4 regions of the Phytobacter cepae genome follow, and region 4 is predicted to be linked to each of the others. Evidence: predicted binding sites of a transcription regulator. Region 4 holds the regulator's gene; each other region holds the start of a gene.

The links. Region 4 encodes PurR, which represses purine synthesis genes. Its sites were predicted from a motif close to CANGCAAACGTTTGCNTG; they were not measured.
Region 1: the regulator PurR is predicted to act here: its motif matches at 2,566-2,583, upstream of ACUY4Q_RS24135 (NCS2 family permease).
Region 2: the regulator PurR is predicted to act here: its motif matches at 1,456-1,473, upstream of epd (erythrose-4-phosphate dehydrogenase).
Region 3: the regulator PurR is predicted to act here: its motif matches at 2,170-2,187, upstream of gcvT (glycine cleavage system aminomethyltransferase GcvT).

The regions. Positions count from the first base shown of each region.
Region 1 is NZ_CM135107.1:5,149,438-5,153,652, reverse strand. Features, by position in the region: gene ACUY4Q_RS24145 (hypothetical protein) at 1-121, shown strand, start outside; gene ACUY4Q_RS24140 (4'-phosphopantetheinyl transferase family protein) at 288-1,019, shown strand; gene ACUY4Q_RS24135 (NCS2 family permease) at 1,130-2,464, opposite strand; gene yieH (6-phosphogluconate phosphatase) at 2,634-3,299, shown strand; gene ACUY4Q_RS24125 (esterase) at 3,342-4,215, opposite strand, start outside.
Region 2 is NZ_CM135107.1:886,794-891,008, forward strand. Features, by position in the region: gene tkt (transketolase) at 1-1,381, shown strand, start outside; gene epd (erythrose-4-phosphate dehydrogenase) at 1,698-2,717, shown strand; gene pgk (phosphoglycerate kinase) at 2,767-3,930, shown strand; gene fbaA (class II fructose-bisphosphate aldolase) at 4,030-4,215, shown strand, end outside.
Region 3 is NZ_CM135107.1:902,407-906,621, forward strand. Features, by position in the region: gene ubiH (2-octaprenyl-6-methoxyphenyl hydroxylase) at 1-624, shown strand, start outside; gene ubiI (FAD-dependent 2-octaprenylphenol hydroxylase) at 653-1,855, shown strand; gene gcvT (glycine cleavage system aminomethyltransferase GcvT) at 2,277-3,371, shown strand; gene gcvH (glycine cleavage system protein GcvH) at 3,397-3,783, shown strand; gene gcvP (aminomethyl-transferring glycine dehydrogenase) at 3,912-4,215, shown strand, end outside.
Region 4 is NZ_CM135107.1:2,911,528-2,915,742, reverse strand. Features, by position in the region: gene punC (purine nucleoside transporter PunC) at 1-1,152, opposite strand, end outside; gene punR (DNA-binding transcriptional activator PunR) at 1,267-2,178, shown strand; gene purR (HTH-type transcriptional repressor PurR) at 2,198-3,223, opposite strand; gene cydH (cytochrome bd-I oxidase subunit CydH) at 3,522-3,611, shown strand; gene ACUY4Q_RS13570 (MFS transporter) at 3,782-4,215, shown strand, end outside.

The DNA of each region.
Region 1 (4,215 bases), 2.2 Mb from region 4:
TCTCCCCCTGCCGATTCGGCACTTTTTTGCACAACATCAGCATCAGCGTTACGGCGCTGTCGAGGGCACGTTGACCCTTGCCCAGGTGAACTACAACTGGACGCGCGTACTGCCCTGCTGACTCAATTGTGGAGGAAATGTGGAAAGGGGGAAGTATTGACTAAATAAATTGTAAAAGTCGCCATCAGGGGCTTTTCAGATCTGTATTTCCACATTAAAACCTAAACGGTATACGCGATAATGTGAATTATCGTTTCCAGTACCAGACCATTATCACGGAGCGAAAAATGGCAACGCATTTTGCAAGAGGGATCCTTTCTGAAGGCTGTTCAGCCTCCCCCCGGCTCTCTCAGGCCTGTCGCGACAGCGCGAGACAACTTCCTGAGCACCAGCAATCACGCTTCCTGGCATCACGGGCCTTACTCGCAGAAATGATGTTTATGTTGTACGGACTCGGTGAATTACCGGACATCATGACTGAAGCCAGCGGCCGCCCTAAATTTGCCGATCCTGACCTGCCGCACTTTTCTCTGGCGTATGCCGGAAATATGGTGGGCGTGGCGATCATCACCGAAGGTGAATGTGGCCTGGATATGGAACTCCAGCGCGCGACACGCAGCTTCCATAGCCCTCACGCGCAGCAAGGTAAACACTTTTCCAGCAATGAACAGTTGTGGATTAACAATCAAAACGACCCCAATGAGGCTCAGACTCAGCTCTCCACCCTCAGACAAAGCGTGCTGAAGATGATAAGCCAGATGGGGGATGGCAACGATATGCTGCAACTGCTGCCCGGCGCAGGGCGTCTGCGTGTACAGCAACGGGCGCAGGTAGAAGTCTTGAGTGATGCTGAAGATGTCCTGATCTGGTCGGTCGCCGCCACACCGGCGATTGAAAGCCTGAAAATATGGGAATATGACGGCAAGAACGGCTGGCGCTATCTCTCTGACGTGCAAACCCGTGCCAACGACCCCGCCTCCCGTCTGATGCGATTCACCAGCTTGCCAGCAGACAGGTAAAGTTGGGCCGCTGAACGGGCCTGGCTGAGTCTGCTCAGCGTGTGCTAATCCAATAAAAAAGCCCGGAGGCGATATCGCGCTCCGGGCTTTTATCGTTACAGCTGAAGTTATTAATGGTCGATAAAGACGATTTTCAGCAGGAACAGCAGGGCCACCACAATGACGCACAGGCTCAAATCGCGCAGACGTCCGGTGAAAATTTTCATCACGCAGTAAGAGATGAAGCCCAGCGCAATACCTTCAGTGATTGAGAAGCTGAACGGCATCATGACCGCGGTAATAAACGCAGGGACCGCTTCCGTCAGGTCATCCCACTTCACACGGGAGAGGCTGGAGGTCATCAGTACACCAACGTAGATCAGCGCGCCCGCCGCAGCGTAGCCCGGCACCATCCCGGCCAGAGGCGACAGGAAGATAACCAACAGGAACAGAAGGCCGACCACAACCGCCGTCAGCCCCGTACGGCCACCGACTGAGACACCAGAAGATGACTCGATGTAAGCCGTCACGGAAGAGGTACCGATAAAGGAACCCGCGACGGACGAGATGCTGTCGACATACAGCGCCTGCTTCATACGCGGGAATTTACCTTTTTCGTCCACCAGCCCGGCTTTGTCGGTGACCCCGATGAGCGTGCCGGAGGAGTCGAACAGGTTAACCAGCATGAAGGAGAAAATGACCCCTGCCAGACCGATATTAAACGAACCGGCGAGGTCTACGTTACCCACTACGCTTGTGATGCTCGGCGGGGCAGACACAATTCCGTGATACTGAACATCGCCCAGCAACCAGCCCAGCAGGGTAGTTACAACGATGGAAACCAGTACCGCAGCATGAATGTTACGGGAAGCCAGAATCGCGATGATAAAGAAGCCCAGCACGCCCAACAGAACGCTGTGGGAGGTCAGGTTGCCAATGGAGACGAGGGTGTCTTTGTTCGCCACGATAACACCGGCATTTTTCAGCCCCATCATGCCGATAAACAGACCGATCCCGCTGGTGATCCCCACGCGCAGGCTGACCGGGATATTGGCAATCATCCAGTAACGCACGCGGAAAATGGTCAGCAGCAGCAGGCCAACCGCGCCCCAGAAAATCGCGCCCATGCCGATCTGCCAGGAAAGTCCCATTGCCCCGACCACGACAAAAGCGAAGAAGGCATTCAGCCCCATTGCGGGTGCCAGCGCAACCGGCAGGTTGGCCACCAGGCCCATCAGGATACTACCAAACGCTGCAATCAGGCAGGTCGTCACGAAGACCGCGCTGGTGTCCATGCCAGCGACACCCAAAATCTGCGGGTTAACAAAAACGATGTACACCATCGTTAAAAAGGTGGTGAAACCGGCGATCACCTCGGTGCGTGCCGACGTGCCATGTTCGCGCAGTTTAAACACGCGCTCGAGCAACCCGTGGCCCGACGCCTGGGTAGTGTGTTGTTGGCTCATTATCAATTTCCGGACAAAGGAGGGAAAATTCGTCGCTATCCTATACCAAAATGAGACAATGTTGACCGTTATCACACACTTTTTTTCATTGAATTTGCTTATACGGCAACGATTGCGTGGGGTAATCTGGCTTAAGTAAACGTTAAACTTGCAAGTAACAGGAAAAGGCATGTCTGAAATAGAAGCAGTATTTTTCGACTGTGACGGCACCCTGGTCGACAGTGAAGTCATTTGTTCGCGCGCGTATGTGCATATGTTTAAAGAGTTTGGTATCACCCTCGATCTGGAGGAGGTGTTCAAACGCTTCAAAGGCATGAAGCTCTACGAGATCATCGAAGTGATTGGCGAAGAACACGGAAAGACGCTGGACAAGACTGCGCTGGAGCCCGTGTTCCGCAGCGAAGTTGCCCGTCTTTTTGATGCTGAGCTGGAAATCATTCCTGGCGCAAAAGCGCTTTTAGACGCGGTGACCGTGCCGATTTGCGTGGTATCCAACGGCCCGGTCAGCAAAATGCAGCACTCTCTGGGCAAACTGGGGCTACTGCACCACTTCCCGGAACTCTTGTTTAGTGGCTACGATATCCAAAGCTGGAAGCCTGACCCGGCGCTGATGTTCCATGCCGCCAACGCGCTGAAGGTAAACACAAAACACTGCATTCTGGTGGATGATTCGGTGGCTGGCGTTCAGTCCGGCATCGCAGCGGGTATGGAGGTCTTTTACTTCTGTGCCGATCCGCATAACAAGCCCATTGAGCACCCGCAGGTCACGACCTTTACGGCGCTTTCACAGCTGCCGGAACTCTGGCGCGCCCGCGGCTGGAACATCATTCGCTAAGAATGACGCCTCTCCCGCGAAGGAAGAGAGAGGCGTAACACCTTACTTAAATAACTTCTGCACAAACTCAGCATAAGCCGGACGCCAGACGTCCATTTCATGGTTCAGGCCCGGGTACATCTTGTAATCAAACTTGATGCCCTGCTTCTCCAGTTCACTTTTAAGGCCCGCAATATCTTTACCGGTCACCGAGTCTTTCTCGCCCACCACCACCGTAAAGTTATGAAGCTGGGCATTAACCCCCTGCGGTTTATTAAGCTGTGCCGTCACCCCTGCGTCCGGTACCGTTGTGGTGGTCACGCCGCTGAAGGTCGCCAGCCAGCCGAAACTCTCCAGATGGTTCATCCCTGACACCAGCGCCTGATAGCCACCTTGCGATAATCCCGCCAGGGCGCGCCCGGCTGCGTCCTTACGCACGTTAAATCGACCGTCGACCAGCGGAATAATGTCATGCATTAATTCCCGGTCAGCCGCTTTGGCATTAAGAGGATAGAAGGTCTTACGCCGCTCTTTCGGCGGATAATTTTCCGCAATCGCCTGCACGATGTCGGTCTCTGTATCCGGCACAACCACCAGCATCGGCTTAATTTTGCCTTCTGCCAGCAGGTTATCCATGATCTGCGGCAGACGCCCCTGGTCGATCGCCGAAAGACCGGTGTCACCAAAGCCATGATAGAAGTAGAGCACCGGCAGCGGTTCACCTTTGCCGTTATAGCCCGGCGGCGTCCAGATATAGACGCGACGCTCAGAACGCAGCTCTTTTGAATGGTAGGTCACGGTCAGCAGGTCGCCATGAGGAACCGCGCGATCGTCCAGAATGCTCCCCGGCACCAGAATCAGGCTGGTATTCACCTGGCGCTGCGGCTTCTGATAACGGCTGCCGGTGTCTACCGAGCGGAACCCGTCCACATCGAAA
Region 2 (4,215 bases), 2.0 Mb from region 4:
CTTTGAAGCCTACGGCTGGCACGTGGTGCGCGGCGTGGACGGTCACAATGCGGACGCCATTAAAGCGGCAGTCGAAGCGGCAAAAGCCGTCACCGACAAACCGTCCCTGCTGATGTGCAAAACCATCATCGGCTTCGGCTCCCCGAACAAACAGGGTACCCACGACTCCCACGGCGCACCGCTGGGTGATGCGGAAATCGCCCTGACCCGCGAACAGCTCGGCTGGAAACACCCGGCGTTTGAAATCCCGTCTGAAATCTATGCCCAGTGGGATGCGAAAGAAGCCGGTCAGGCGAAAGAGTCCGCGTGGAACGAGAAATTCGCCGCCTATGCGAAAGCCTTCCCGGAGCTGGCCGCAGAATTCACCCGTCGTATGAACGGTGAAATGCCGTCTGATTTTGACGCCAAAGCAAGCGAGTTCATCGCGAACCTGCAGGCGAATCCGTCCAAAATCGCCAGCCGTAAAGCGTCGCAGAACGCGATTGAAGCCTTTGGCCCGTGGCTCCCGGAATTCCTCGGCGGCTCCGCTGACCTCGCGCCAAGCAACCTGACCATCTGGTCCGGCTCGAAAGCGATTAACGAAGATGCTGCGGGTAACTACATCCACTACGGCGTGCGCGAGTTCGGTATGACCGCGATTGCCAACGGTATCTCCCTGCACGGCGGCTTCCTGCCATACACCTCCACCTTCCTGATGTTCGTGGAATATGCCCGTAACGCGGTACGTATGGCGGCGCTGATGAAACAGCGTCAGGTGCTGGTCTACACCCACGACTCCATCGGTCTGGGCGAAGACGGCCCGACGCACCAGCCGGTAGAGCAGGTGGCTTCTCTGCGCGTGACCCCGAACATGTCCACATGGCGTCCGTGTGACCAGGTGGAATCGGCCGTGGCGTGGAAATATGGCGTTGAGCGTGCCGACGGCCCGACCGCGCTGATTCTGTCCCGTCAGAACCTGGCGCAGCAGGAGCGTACCGCGGAGCAACTGGCCAACGTGGCCCGTGGCGGCTATGTGCTGAAAGACAGCAACGGTCAGCCGGAGATTATCTTCATCGCCACCGGCTCTGAAGTTGAGCTGGCGGTTGCCGCATACGAGAAACTGACTGCCGAAGGCGTGAAGGCGCGCGTGGTCTCCATGCCGTCCACCGACGCGTTCGACAAGCAGGATGCGGCGTACCGTGAGTCCGTGCTGCCGAAAGCCGTTTCTGCGCGCGTGGCGGTGGAAGCGGGAATCGCTGACTACTGGTTCAAATACGTGGGCCTGAACGGCGCGATCGTGGGCATGACCACCTTCGGTGAGTCTGCACCGGCTGAGCAGTTGTTCGAAGAGTTCGGTTTCACTGTCGACAACGTAGTCGCGAAAGCAAAAGCACTGCTGTAATGTCGATGACATGATGAAAACGGGTCGCTCAGGCGGCCCGTTTTTTTGTCTGAAGGCTGAGCGGAATTCCAGAACTGGAATAAGTTTGCGGCGTTTTGCGTTGAAAGTGTGATGTATGTCAGATAAATGGCGGTCTGCGCCGGGCGCTGATTCCTTTTATTCCGCGTTTGGCTTATTCTAGCTGAAGCGTTTCAGTTGTTTAAATGTTCGACAAGTAATCAATCAGTTGCAGTTTGTGACAGGCGAGGATTCCCCTCTGAAGGTTGCTGCATTACTCTGTTAGCCACTTCAGTATGGGTTACCTGGCAGGAGATCTATGACCGTACGCATAGCGATTAATGGCTTCGGTCGCATCGGGCGCAATGTGGTTCGTGCTTTATATGAATCCGGGCGACGAGCGGAAGTTACCGTGGTGGCAATCAATGAACTGGCCGATGCCGCAGGCATGGCGCATTTATTGAAGTATGACACCAGCCACGGGCGGTTTGCATGGGATGTGCATCAGGAGCGCGAACAGCTCTATATTGGCGATGATGCTATCCGTATCTTGCATGAGCGCGACATCGCGCAGTTACCCTGGCGAGAGCTTGGCGTCGATGTGGTGCTTGATTGCACCGGCGTTTACGGCAACCGCGACGATGGCGAAGCCCATCTGGCCGCTGGCGCAAAAAAAGTGCTTTTCTCCCACCCTGGTAGCAACGATCTTGACGCGACGGTCGTGTTTGGCGTTAACGAAGAACATCTCCGTGCCGAAGACCGCATTGTGTCAAATGCATCCTGTACGACTAACTGTATTATTCCGGTCATTAAGCTCCTTGATGATGCGTTTAGCATCGAATCAGGGACGGTAACCACCATTCACTCCGCGATGCACGATCAGCAGGTGATTGATGCTTACCACCCGGATTTACGTCGGACGCGCGCCGCCAGCCAATCGATTATCCCGGTGGATACGAAACTGGCAGCGGGGATTACCCGTATTTTTCCGCAATTTCATGACCGTTTTGAAGCGATTGCGGTACGTGTTCCCACCATTAACGTGACGGCAATTGACCTGAGCGTAACGGTCAAAACTCCGGTAAAAGCGTGTGAAGTCAACGGGTTGCTGCAAAAAGCAGCACGTGGAACTTTTCATGGTATAGTTGACTATACGGAATTACCGTTGGTTTCAATTGATTTTAACCACGATCCGCATAGTGCCATTGTCGATGGCACGCAGACGCGGGTCAGTGGTGCGCACCTTATTAAAACCCTGGTGTGGTGCGATAACGAATGGGGCTTTGCTAACCGAATGCTGGACACGACGTTAGCGATGGCCGCCAAAGGTTTCAGGTAGGGTGTACGTTGCACCCGCAAAACTTTATGAATCATTGAGAGGATTCACCATGTCTGTAATTAAGATGACCGATCTGGATTTGGCAGGTAAACGCGTTTTCATCCGTGCGGATCTGAACGTACCGGTTAAAGATGGCAAAGTGACCAGCGATGCACGTATCCGTGCTTCTCTGCCGACCATTGAACTGGCACTGAAACAGGGTGCGAAAGTGATGGTTACCTCCCACCTGGGTCGTCCGACCGAAGGCGAGTACAACGAAGAATTCTCTCTGCTGCCGGTTGTTAATTACCTGAAAGACAAACTGTCTAACCCGGTACGTCTGGTTAAAGACTACCTGGACGGCGTTGAAGTCGCTGCAGGCGAACTGGTTGTTCTGGAAAACGTTCGCTTCAACAAAGGCGAGAAGAAAGACGACGAAGCACTCTCTAAGAAATACGCTGCGCTGTGCGACGTATTCGTGATGGATGCATTTGGTACCGCTCACCGTGCGCAGGCGTCTACTCATGGTATCGGTAAATTTGCTGACGTTGCTTGTGCTGGCCCGCTGCTGGCTGATGAACTGGAAGCACTGGGCAAAGCGCTGAAAGAACCGGCTCGTCCGATGGTTGCTATCGTTGGCGGTTCTAAAGTATCCACCAAACTGACCGTTCTGGACTCTCTGTCTAAAATCGCTGACCAGCTGATCGTTGGTGGCGGTATCGCCAACACCTTCGTTGCTGCTCAAGGCCACAACGTCGGTAAATCCCTGTACGAAGCAGACCTGGTCGACGAAGCAAAACGTCTGCTGACCACCTGCGATATCCCGGTCCCGACAGATGTGCGCGTCGCTACTGAGTTCTCTGAAACTGCGACCGCTACCCTGAAATCTGTTGCTGATATCAAAGACGAAGAGCAGATTCTGGACCTGGGTGACGTTTCCGCTGAGAAACTGGCTGCCATCCTGAAGAATGCAAAAACCATTCTGTGGAACGGCCCGGTTGGCGTATTCGAATTCGCTAACTTCCGTAAAGGTACCGAAATCGTCGCTAACGCTATCGCAGACAGCGACGCGTTCTCCATCGCTGGCGGTGGCGACACCCTGGCCGCGATCGACCTGTTCGGCATCGCTGACAAAATTTCCTACATCTCCACTGGTGGCGGTGCGTTCCTCGAGTTCGTGGAAGGCAAAGTGCTGCCAGCAGTCGCTATGCTCGAAGAGCGCGCTAAGCAGTAAGCATTTAAAGGGCAGGGAAACCTGCCCCATTTTCAGCGCGCGCTAAGCTCGCGAACTTTTTTTCCAACGGTCGAAGATACAGAAACAGGACTCGAAAACATGTCTAAAATTTTTGATTTCGTAAAACCGGGCGTTATCACTGGTGATGACGTTCAGAAAGTGTTCCAGGTAGCTAAAGAAAACAACTTTGCGCTGCCAGCAGTTAACTGCGTGGGCACCGATTCCATTAACGCCGTTCTGGAAACCGCTGCCAAAGTTAAAGCGCCGGTTATCGTTCAGTTCTCC
Region 3 (4,215 bases), 2.0 Mb from region 4:
GTGATTGCCAACGTGACTACCGCAGTGGCTCATCAGGGCCGCGCATTTGAACGCTTTACCTCCTCCGGGCCGCTGGCGATGCTGCCTATGTCTCAGGGGCGCTGTTCACTGGTCTGGTGTCATCCGCTGGAGAAACAGCAGCAGGTGCTAAACTGGAGCGATGAGAAATTCTGCCATGAGTTGCAAAAAGCTTTTGGCTGGCGACTGGGCAAAATCGTTCATGCCGGTGCACGCAGCGCATATCCGCTGGCGTTAACCACCGCATCATCCCCTGTTTCGCACCGTACCGTGCTGGTGGGCAATGCGGCGCAGACGCTGCATCCTATCGCCGGGCAGGGGTTTAACCTCGGCATGCGAGACGTCATGAGTCTGGCGGAGATCGTCGCAGACGCCTGGGCTGCACAACGCGACGTGGGGGATTATTCGGTTCTGACCGGTTATCGCGATCGTCGCCATGCAGATAAGCAGGCCACTATCGGGGTCACGGACGGCTTAGTACATTTGTTTGCCAATCGCTGGGCGCCGCTGGTCGTGGGGCGTAATGCGGGGCTGATGGCAATGGAATTATTTACCCCAGCGCGCGATGCGCTGGCGCAGCGTACCCTGGGTTGGGTGGCGCGTTAACGTCTGAATCAGGCTTCTGGAGTGATGTGTGCAAAGTGTTGATGTGGCAATTGTTGGCGGCGGCATGGTCGGTCTGGCACTGGCGTGTGGATTGCAGGGAAGTGGGCTGCGTGTAGCCGTGCTGGAACAGCATGCGCCCATGCCGGTGCGTGATGACGCTGCACCACAGCTACGTGTTTCCGCCATTAACGCAGCCAGCGAAAAATTGCTTACCCGCCTGGGCGTCTGGTCCTCCATCACCGCACGCCGTGTGAGTTGTTACCACGGTATGGAAGTGTGGGACAAAGACAGTTTTGGTCGCATCGCGTTTGATGATGCGAGCCTGGGCTACAGCCATCTGGGGCATATTGTTGAAAACGGCGTGATTCAGCAGGCGCTGTGGGAAAAGGTCCAGCAGTGTTCCGACGTCACGCTGAACGTACCGGCTACGTTGCAGCAGGTGGCGTGGGGGGAGAACGAAGCCTTCATCACGTTGCAGGACGGGGGCATGCTCACTGCGCGTCTGGTCGTTGGCGCGGATGGCGCAAACTCGTGGTTACGTAACAAAGCTGATATTCCGCTTACCTACTGGGATTACGGCCATCATGCGCTGGTTGCCACTATTCACACGGTGGAACCCCACCAGGGCGTGGCGCGTCAGGTTTTCCATGACGAAAGCATTCTGGCGTTTTTACCGCTGTCCGATCCTCATCTCTGTTCAATTGTCTGGTCTCTTCCACCAGAGCAGGCTGAGCGGATGCAGCAGATGAGTGAAGATGAGTTCAATCAGGCCCTTTGTGTGGCCTTTGATAACCGTCTGGGCTTATGTCGCGTTGAAAGCGAACGGCAGCTTTACCCGCTGACCGGGCGTTATGCCCGGCAGTTTGCAGGCCACCGACTGGCGCTGGTGGGGGATGCGGCACACACCATTCATCCGCTCGCCGGTCAGGGCGTTAACCTCGGCTTTATGGATGCGGCGGAGTTGATCGCTGAGCTGAGACGTTTGCACAGCCAGGGGAAAGACATCGGCCAGCATATGTATCTGCGTCGTTATGAGCGCAGCCGTAAGCACAGCGCGGCAGTGATGCTGGCGGGGATGCAGGGTTTTCGCGAACTCTTCACCGGCACGCATCCGGCGAAAAAGCTCCTGCGCGATATTGGCCTCAAACTGGCCGACACGCTTCCTGGCGTTAAACCTCAATTATTACGTCAGGCTATGGGCTTACATTCTCTCCCGGAGTGGTTACGTTAACCCCGTCACATTTCCCTTCCCCTTAACGGGGAAGGCTCGCCTTCGCTCATTTGAGAAATTCTAATTTCACCGCATTTTTCGGATTAGATTTTCTCATCCCTCAGATTTTGTTCATCGGGAAAAATATCTCTTTTGCAGAAGCAATAACTGCCTATTGGGGCGGAATCTCGAATTAGCTAGCGTTAAATATCCTGGATCTGCTGTTTTGTTAGATTAATCCTCTGGGAGGGTTTTTATCAAAAAAGGTCATAAGCTAATGTGATGACCCATTTTCTCTTATGGTTAAGCGTCGTTTTCAGTGGTAAGTTCAGGCAAAAGTGAACGTTTGCGTCGGCAGCCGGGATCGGTGTTGACGCGCTGTCATCCGCTGGGTTTTTTCACTCAAAAAACGTGATAGCCCTGCTTATTCGACGAGGAAAAGATGGCTCAGCAGACTCCTTTGTATGAACAACACATTCTGTGCGGCGCCCGCATGGTGGATTTCCATGGCTGGATGATGCCACTGCATTATGGCTCGCAGATCGATGAGCATCACGCAGTGCGAAACGATGCCGGTATGTTCGATGTCTCGCATATGACGATTGTCGACTTACATGGCAGCCGTACCCGCGAATTTTTACGTTATCTGTTAGCAAACGATGTCGCAAAACTCACCAAACCCGGCAAAGCGCTTTACAGCGGCATGCTCAATGCATCAGGTGGGGTGATTGATGATCTTATCGTTTATTACTTTACCGAAGACTTCTTCCGCCTCGTTGTAAACTCCGCCACCCGCGAAAAAGACCTCTCCTGGATTACCCAACACGCAGAACCTTTTGCCATCGACATCACCGTTCGCGACGACCTGTCGTTGATTGCCGTTCAGGGGCCGAATGCGCAGGCGAAGGCTGCCACGCTGTTCACCGACGAACAGCGTCAGGCGGTCGAAGGGATGAAGCCCTTCTTCGGCGTTGAAGCCGGCGACCGGTTTATTGCGACGACCGGGTATACCGGTGAAGCCGGTTATGAAATTGCGCTACCGAGTGAACAGGCTGCCGATTTCTGGCAGGCGCTGGTTGCTGCTGGCGTTAAGCCCTGTGGTCTCGGCGCGCGCGATACTTTACGCCTTGAAGCAGGCATGAACTTGTACGGTCAGGAGATGGACGAGGGTGTTTCGCCGCTCGCCGCCAATATGGGCTGGACCATTGCCTGGGAACCGGCCGATCGTGACTTTATCGGGCGTGAAGCGCTTGAAGCCCAGCGTGAAAAGGGCACCGAACAACTGGTCGGGCTGGTGATGACCGAAAAAGGCGTGCTGCGCAATGAACTCCCGGTGCGTTTTACCGATGCGCACGGCAACCCGCAGGAAGGTGTGATCACCAGCGGTACATTCTCACCAACGCTTGGCTACAGTATTGCACTGGCACGCGTGCCGGCAGGCATCGGTGATACGGCAATCGTCCAGATCCGTAACCGTGAAATGCCGGTAAAAGTGACGAAACCTGTTTTTGTACGCGCTGGCAAAGCCGTCGCGTGATTCATTCTTATTTGGAGATTTTGTGATGAGCAACGTACCTGCAGAACTGAAATACAGTAAAGAACACGAGTGGCTGCGTAAAGAAGCGGACGGCTCTTACACCGTGGGCATCACCGAGCACGCGCAGGAACTGCTGGGCGATATGGTTTTTATTGATTTGCCGGAAGTGGGCGCCACGGTCACCGCAGGCGATGACTGCGCGGTTGCCGAATCGGTAAAAGCAGCTTCCGATATTTATGCACCGATCGGTGGCGAGATTGTTGCCGTGAACGAAGCTCTGGCTGATGCTCCAGAACGTGTTAACAGCGAACCATACGGTGAAGGCTGGATTTTCAAAATCAAAGCCAGCGACGAAGCGGAAGTTGATGCGCTGTTGAGTGCAACAGAATATGCAGCACTGTTAGAAGATTAATCATCGTTATTCCCCCTCTCCCTTTGGGAGAGGGCAGGGGTGAGGGTGCCAATCTTCCCCTCACCCTAACCCTCTCCCAAAGGGAGAGGGAACGTAAATTCACTTGCACGTTTCAGGAACCCTCGCTCATGACTCAGACGTTAAGTCAGCTTGAAAATCGCGGCGCATTTATTGAAAGACACATTGGTCCGGACGCACAGCAGCAACATGACATGCTGGCCGTCGTGGGGGCCGAGTCGCTCAATGCGCTGACTTCGCAAATCGTTCCGCAAGATATTCAGCTGGCGACACCGCCGGATATTGGCGAGGCGACCACCGAATTTGCGGCACTTGCGGAGCTGAAAGCCATTGCCAGCCGCAACAAGCGCTTTAAGTCTTACATTGGCATGGGTTATACCGCCGTGCAGTTGCCACCTGTGATCCTGCGCAACA
Region 4 (4,215 bases):
ATTTTCACGGCGTTGCATCACGAAACCCAGACCCGCCAGCAACACTGTCGACACCATTACACTGGTGGTCGCCAGGAGTGGGAAGGCGATCAGTGCTGATACCACCAGACTGGCAATAAAACACAAGCCCAGTTGCAGTGTGTTCTGCAGCGCAGCAGCCCGACCCGTGGCGTGAGGGAAGGGGCGCAGTGCTTCTGCGACCACGATGGGGTAAATCGCGCCGTTAGCCACGGCCATCAGGCAGAAGGGGATCAGCAGAGCAGTCAGGGAAGCACCAGGCAGCAAGCCCACGGCCCAGGTGGCAATCACGCTGAATGCAAAGGCGACCAACAGCCAGGGCAGCAAGCGCGCGCCAGACCATTTTTGCAGCGCCCAGCGGCAGCTATAACCCCCTATCAGGAAGGCGATGGTTTGTGGAACATAGCTCAGGCCAATGATGGTCGGGCCATAACCCATATCATGCAAAATAAAGGGAGAACCGGTCAGCCAGGCAAAGAAGCTGGCGGAGCAGGCGGCATAAATCAGCACGTTACCCCGGTAGGCTTTATCACGCAGCAGGGTAAGAAAGGTCACCGGCTGCGCGTCCGGGGCCGGTTTACGCGGCATAGCGCGCAGACGCAGCGCCGGCAGCATGAGCACCACCGTAATGGCGAAGAGGGTCGCAAAAATGGCCTGCCAGGAAAAATGGGCGAGGATCCAACTGCCAAGCAGTGGCGCGAGGGCGGGAGACAATCCAACCAGCGGCATGATAGTGGCAAAAATACGGTTAGTCCGTTGTGCCGGGTAGTGGTCGGTAACCAGCGCCTGCCAGGTGACGGCGGCCGCACAAACGCCCACGGCCTGAATAAAGCGCAAAACCAGCAGCCAGCGGGCATCCTCTACCCAGATCATTCCCAGGCAGCCGAGGGCAAAGATGGCCAGGCCACTTAACAGTACCGGCTTACGCCCATAGCGATCGGACAAGGGCCCCCAAACCAGCTGCGCGACAGCAAATCCGGCAAGGAAGAGGCTCAGCGTCGCGCTGACCACGGCGGCAGAAGTGTGCAAATCTTGCTGAATATTGGCGAAGGCAGGGAGGTACATGTCCGTTGCGAGGAAGCCGAGTACGCTTAATCCCGCCAGCCAGACTAAAAATCCTTTTCCTGGTTGCATGGTAAAAATCTCTTTCTTGTGCAGGTAAACAGGGAAACAGAGTCTAGGGAGTGTAACTTCGGTTGTGAACCGCTAATATTTGCGAATGGGTTTCAAAATTTTTGCAGGCAAAATATGTGGTCAGAATATTCTCTTGAAGTCGTCGACGCAGTGGCTCGCAATGGTAGCTTTAGCGCGGCCGCGCAGGAGCTGCATCGTGTGCCCTCTGCGGTCAGTTATACGGTGCGCCAACTGGAAGAGTGGCTCGCCGTTGCGCTTTTTGAACGTCGTCATCGCGATGTAGAACTCACCCCCGCCGGGGTGCTGTTTTTAAAAGAAGGGCGCTCTGTTATCAAAAAAATGCAGATCACCCGCCAGCAATGTCAACAAATTGCCAATGGCTGGCGTGGTCAACTGGCCATTGCTGTCGACAATATCGTCAAGCCTGAACGAACCCGGCAGATGATTGTTGATTTCTATCGCCATTTTAGCGATGTCGAACTGTTGGTGTTCCAGGAAGTATTTAACGGCGTTTGGGACGCATTGGCAGATGGCCGCGTGGAACTGGCCATCGGGGCGACGCAGGCGATACCCGTCGGGGGGCGCTATACCTTTCGGGATATGGGCATGCTGAGCTGGAAATGTGTAGTGGCGAGTCATCACCCGCTGGCCGGGATGAAGGCACCTCTCAGTGACGATACCTTGCGCAACTGGCCTTCGCTGGTGCGTGAAGATACCTCACGCTCTCTGCCGAAACGCATAACCTGGCTGCTGGATAACCAGAAACGGGTTGTGGCCCCGGATTGGGAATCGTCCGCCGCCTGCCTCTCTGCGGGATTGTGTGTTGGCATGGTGCCGGCACATTTTGCGCGCCCCTGGCTGGACAAAGGAGAGTGGGTGGCGCTGGAGCTTGAAAATCCTTTCCCGGACGCGGCCTGTTGCCTGACCTGGCAGCAAAACGAAGCTTCACCGGCGTTAAACTGGCTGCTGAGTTATTTGGGGGATAGTGAAACGCTGAATCGGGAGTGGTTGTGGGAGCAGGATTGACCCGCTCCCCTTGCAGAGATTAACGGCGATAATCGCGGAATGGACCATCCGCCACCGAACGACGCTCGATCAGTCGCGGATGGACTTCAATAGACTGGGAGACCTCACGTTTGTTAACGATACGGTCGAGCAGCATATTGAATGCCGTTTCACCCAGCGAATCCTTTGGCTGATGGATAGTGGTCAGCGACGGGGTAAAGTAGCGTGAGTTGCGCACGTTATCGTAACCGATCACCGAAATATCCTGTGGCACACGCAGGCCCATTTCGTCTGCTGCACAGAGGGCGCCCATCGCCATGATATCGCCACCGCAGAAAACAGCGGTGGGGCGGGATGGCTGGGTGAGAATTTGTTGCATGGCGCGATAACCGGACTCCGGTTCGAAATCGCCCTGAACAATCCAGTTTTCCGCTACGCTGATATGCGCTTCTTCCATCGCTTTCATAAAGCCAGCCAGTCGGCCTGCACCGGTATTACGCTCAAGCGGTCCTGGGATGACGCCAATGTCACGATGACCGCGTTCGACCAGATAACGCCCGGCCATGTAGCCGCCTTCAAACGCATTATCGATGACGGTGTCGGTAAAATCGGCTTTAGCTTCACCCCAGTCCATGACCACCATCGGAATATGGCGGTACTCGCCAAGCATAGTCAGCAGGGATTCCGGGTACTCTGAACACATCACCAGTAAACCATCAACGCGCTTTTGCGCCATCATCGACAGGTAGGCGCCTTGTTTTTCAAAATTGTTCCAGGCGTTACCCAAAATGAGGGTATAGCCTTTCTGGAAACAGTTCTTCTCAACGGCTTCGATTATCTCGGCAAAATAGGCCGCTTCGCTGCTGGTGGCCAGCAAACCGATGGATTTTGTGTGATTCACCTTCAGGCTACGGGCGACGGCACTCGGCGAGTAGTGAAGCTCCTTAATGGCCGCCCACACAGCATTACGCGTCTCTTCAGCGACGAAACGGGTTTTGTTAATAACATGTGATACGGTTGTGGTGGAAACGTTTGCTCGCTTCGCTACGTCTTTGATCGTTGCCATCAGATGTCACTCCATGCCATATCATAAGCTCCTGAAAATGCTAAAGGTAAACGTTTGCCTGCCTTCACCCTTTCACCGCGCGATGTACTGTTTTACGCCGGGAAAAAGACATTGGACGTCAGGAGGGGAGTCAATGGCCGGTACGCTAATAAATTTAGCGTCGAATTTTGTCTTATCTTGACCAAAAGGGGAAGCGCTAAAACGTATATCAATCTAAATCCTGCAAGATTTTTACGTTTATTTGTGCAAAAATGCGCTACCTCACTTTTTATGGGGTAATAGGAAAGGAGAAAAATTGATGAGCACCGACCTGAAGTTTTCTTTAGTGACGACTGTCATTGTGCTGGCCCTGATTGTTGCGGGTGCGATGACGGCGGCTCTGCACTGAGTTACCCCGAGGGAGAGTTCTCTCCCTCGCTGTTTTCTTCTTCTATTATCCCGAATTCAGCAATACTCTTTTCGCGTTTCACTCTCTTCTGTTTTTTGTGAACGCTGTCATACTTTTGACTTCTGTGACGGTGTCGGCCAACGACACGGCATTTCCGGAGTCAATAAATCATGAAAGTAAATTATCCACTGCTTGCCCTGGCGATAGGCGCTTTTGGCATCGGTACCACCGAGTTTTCCCCGATGGGACTGCTGCCCGTCATTGCACGGGGTGTCGATGTATCGATTCCGGCAGCGGGAATGCTGATCAGTGCCTATGCCATAGGTGTCATGGTGGGGGCCCCCCTTATGACGTTGCTGCTTTCCCATCGCGCGCGGCGTAATGCACTGATTTTTTTGATGGCAATCTTTACGCTTGGCAATGTGTTGTCCGCCATCTCGCCTGATTACACCACGCTCATGCTGTCGCGCATTATTACCAGTCTCAATCATGGCGCATTCTTTGGACTGGGTTCGGTGGTTGCCGCAAGCGTAGTGGCAAAAGAGAAGCAGGCCAGTGCGGTTGCCACCATGTTCATGGGGCTGACGATTGCTAATATCGGCGG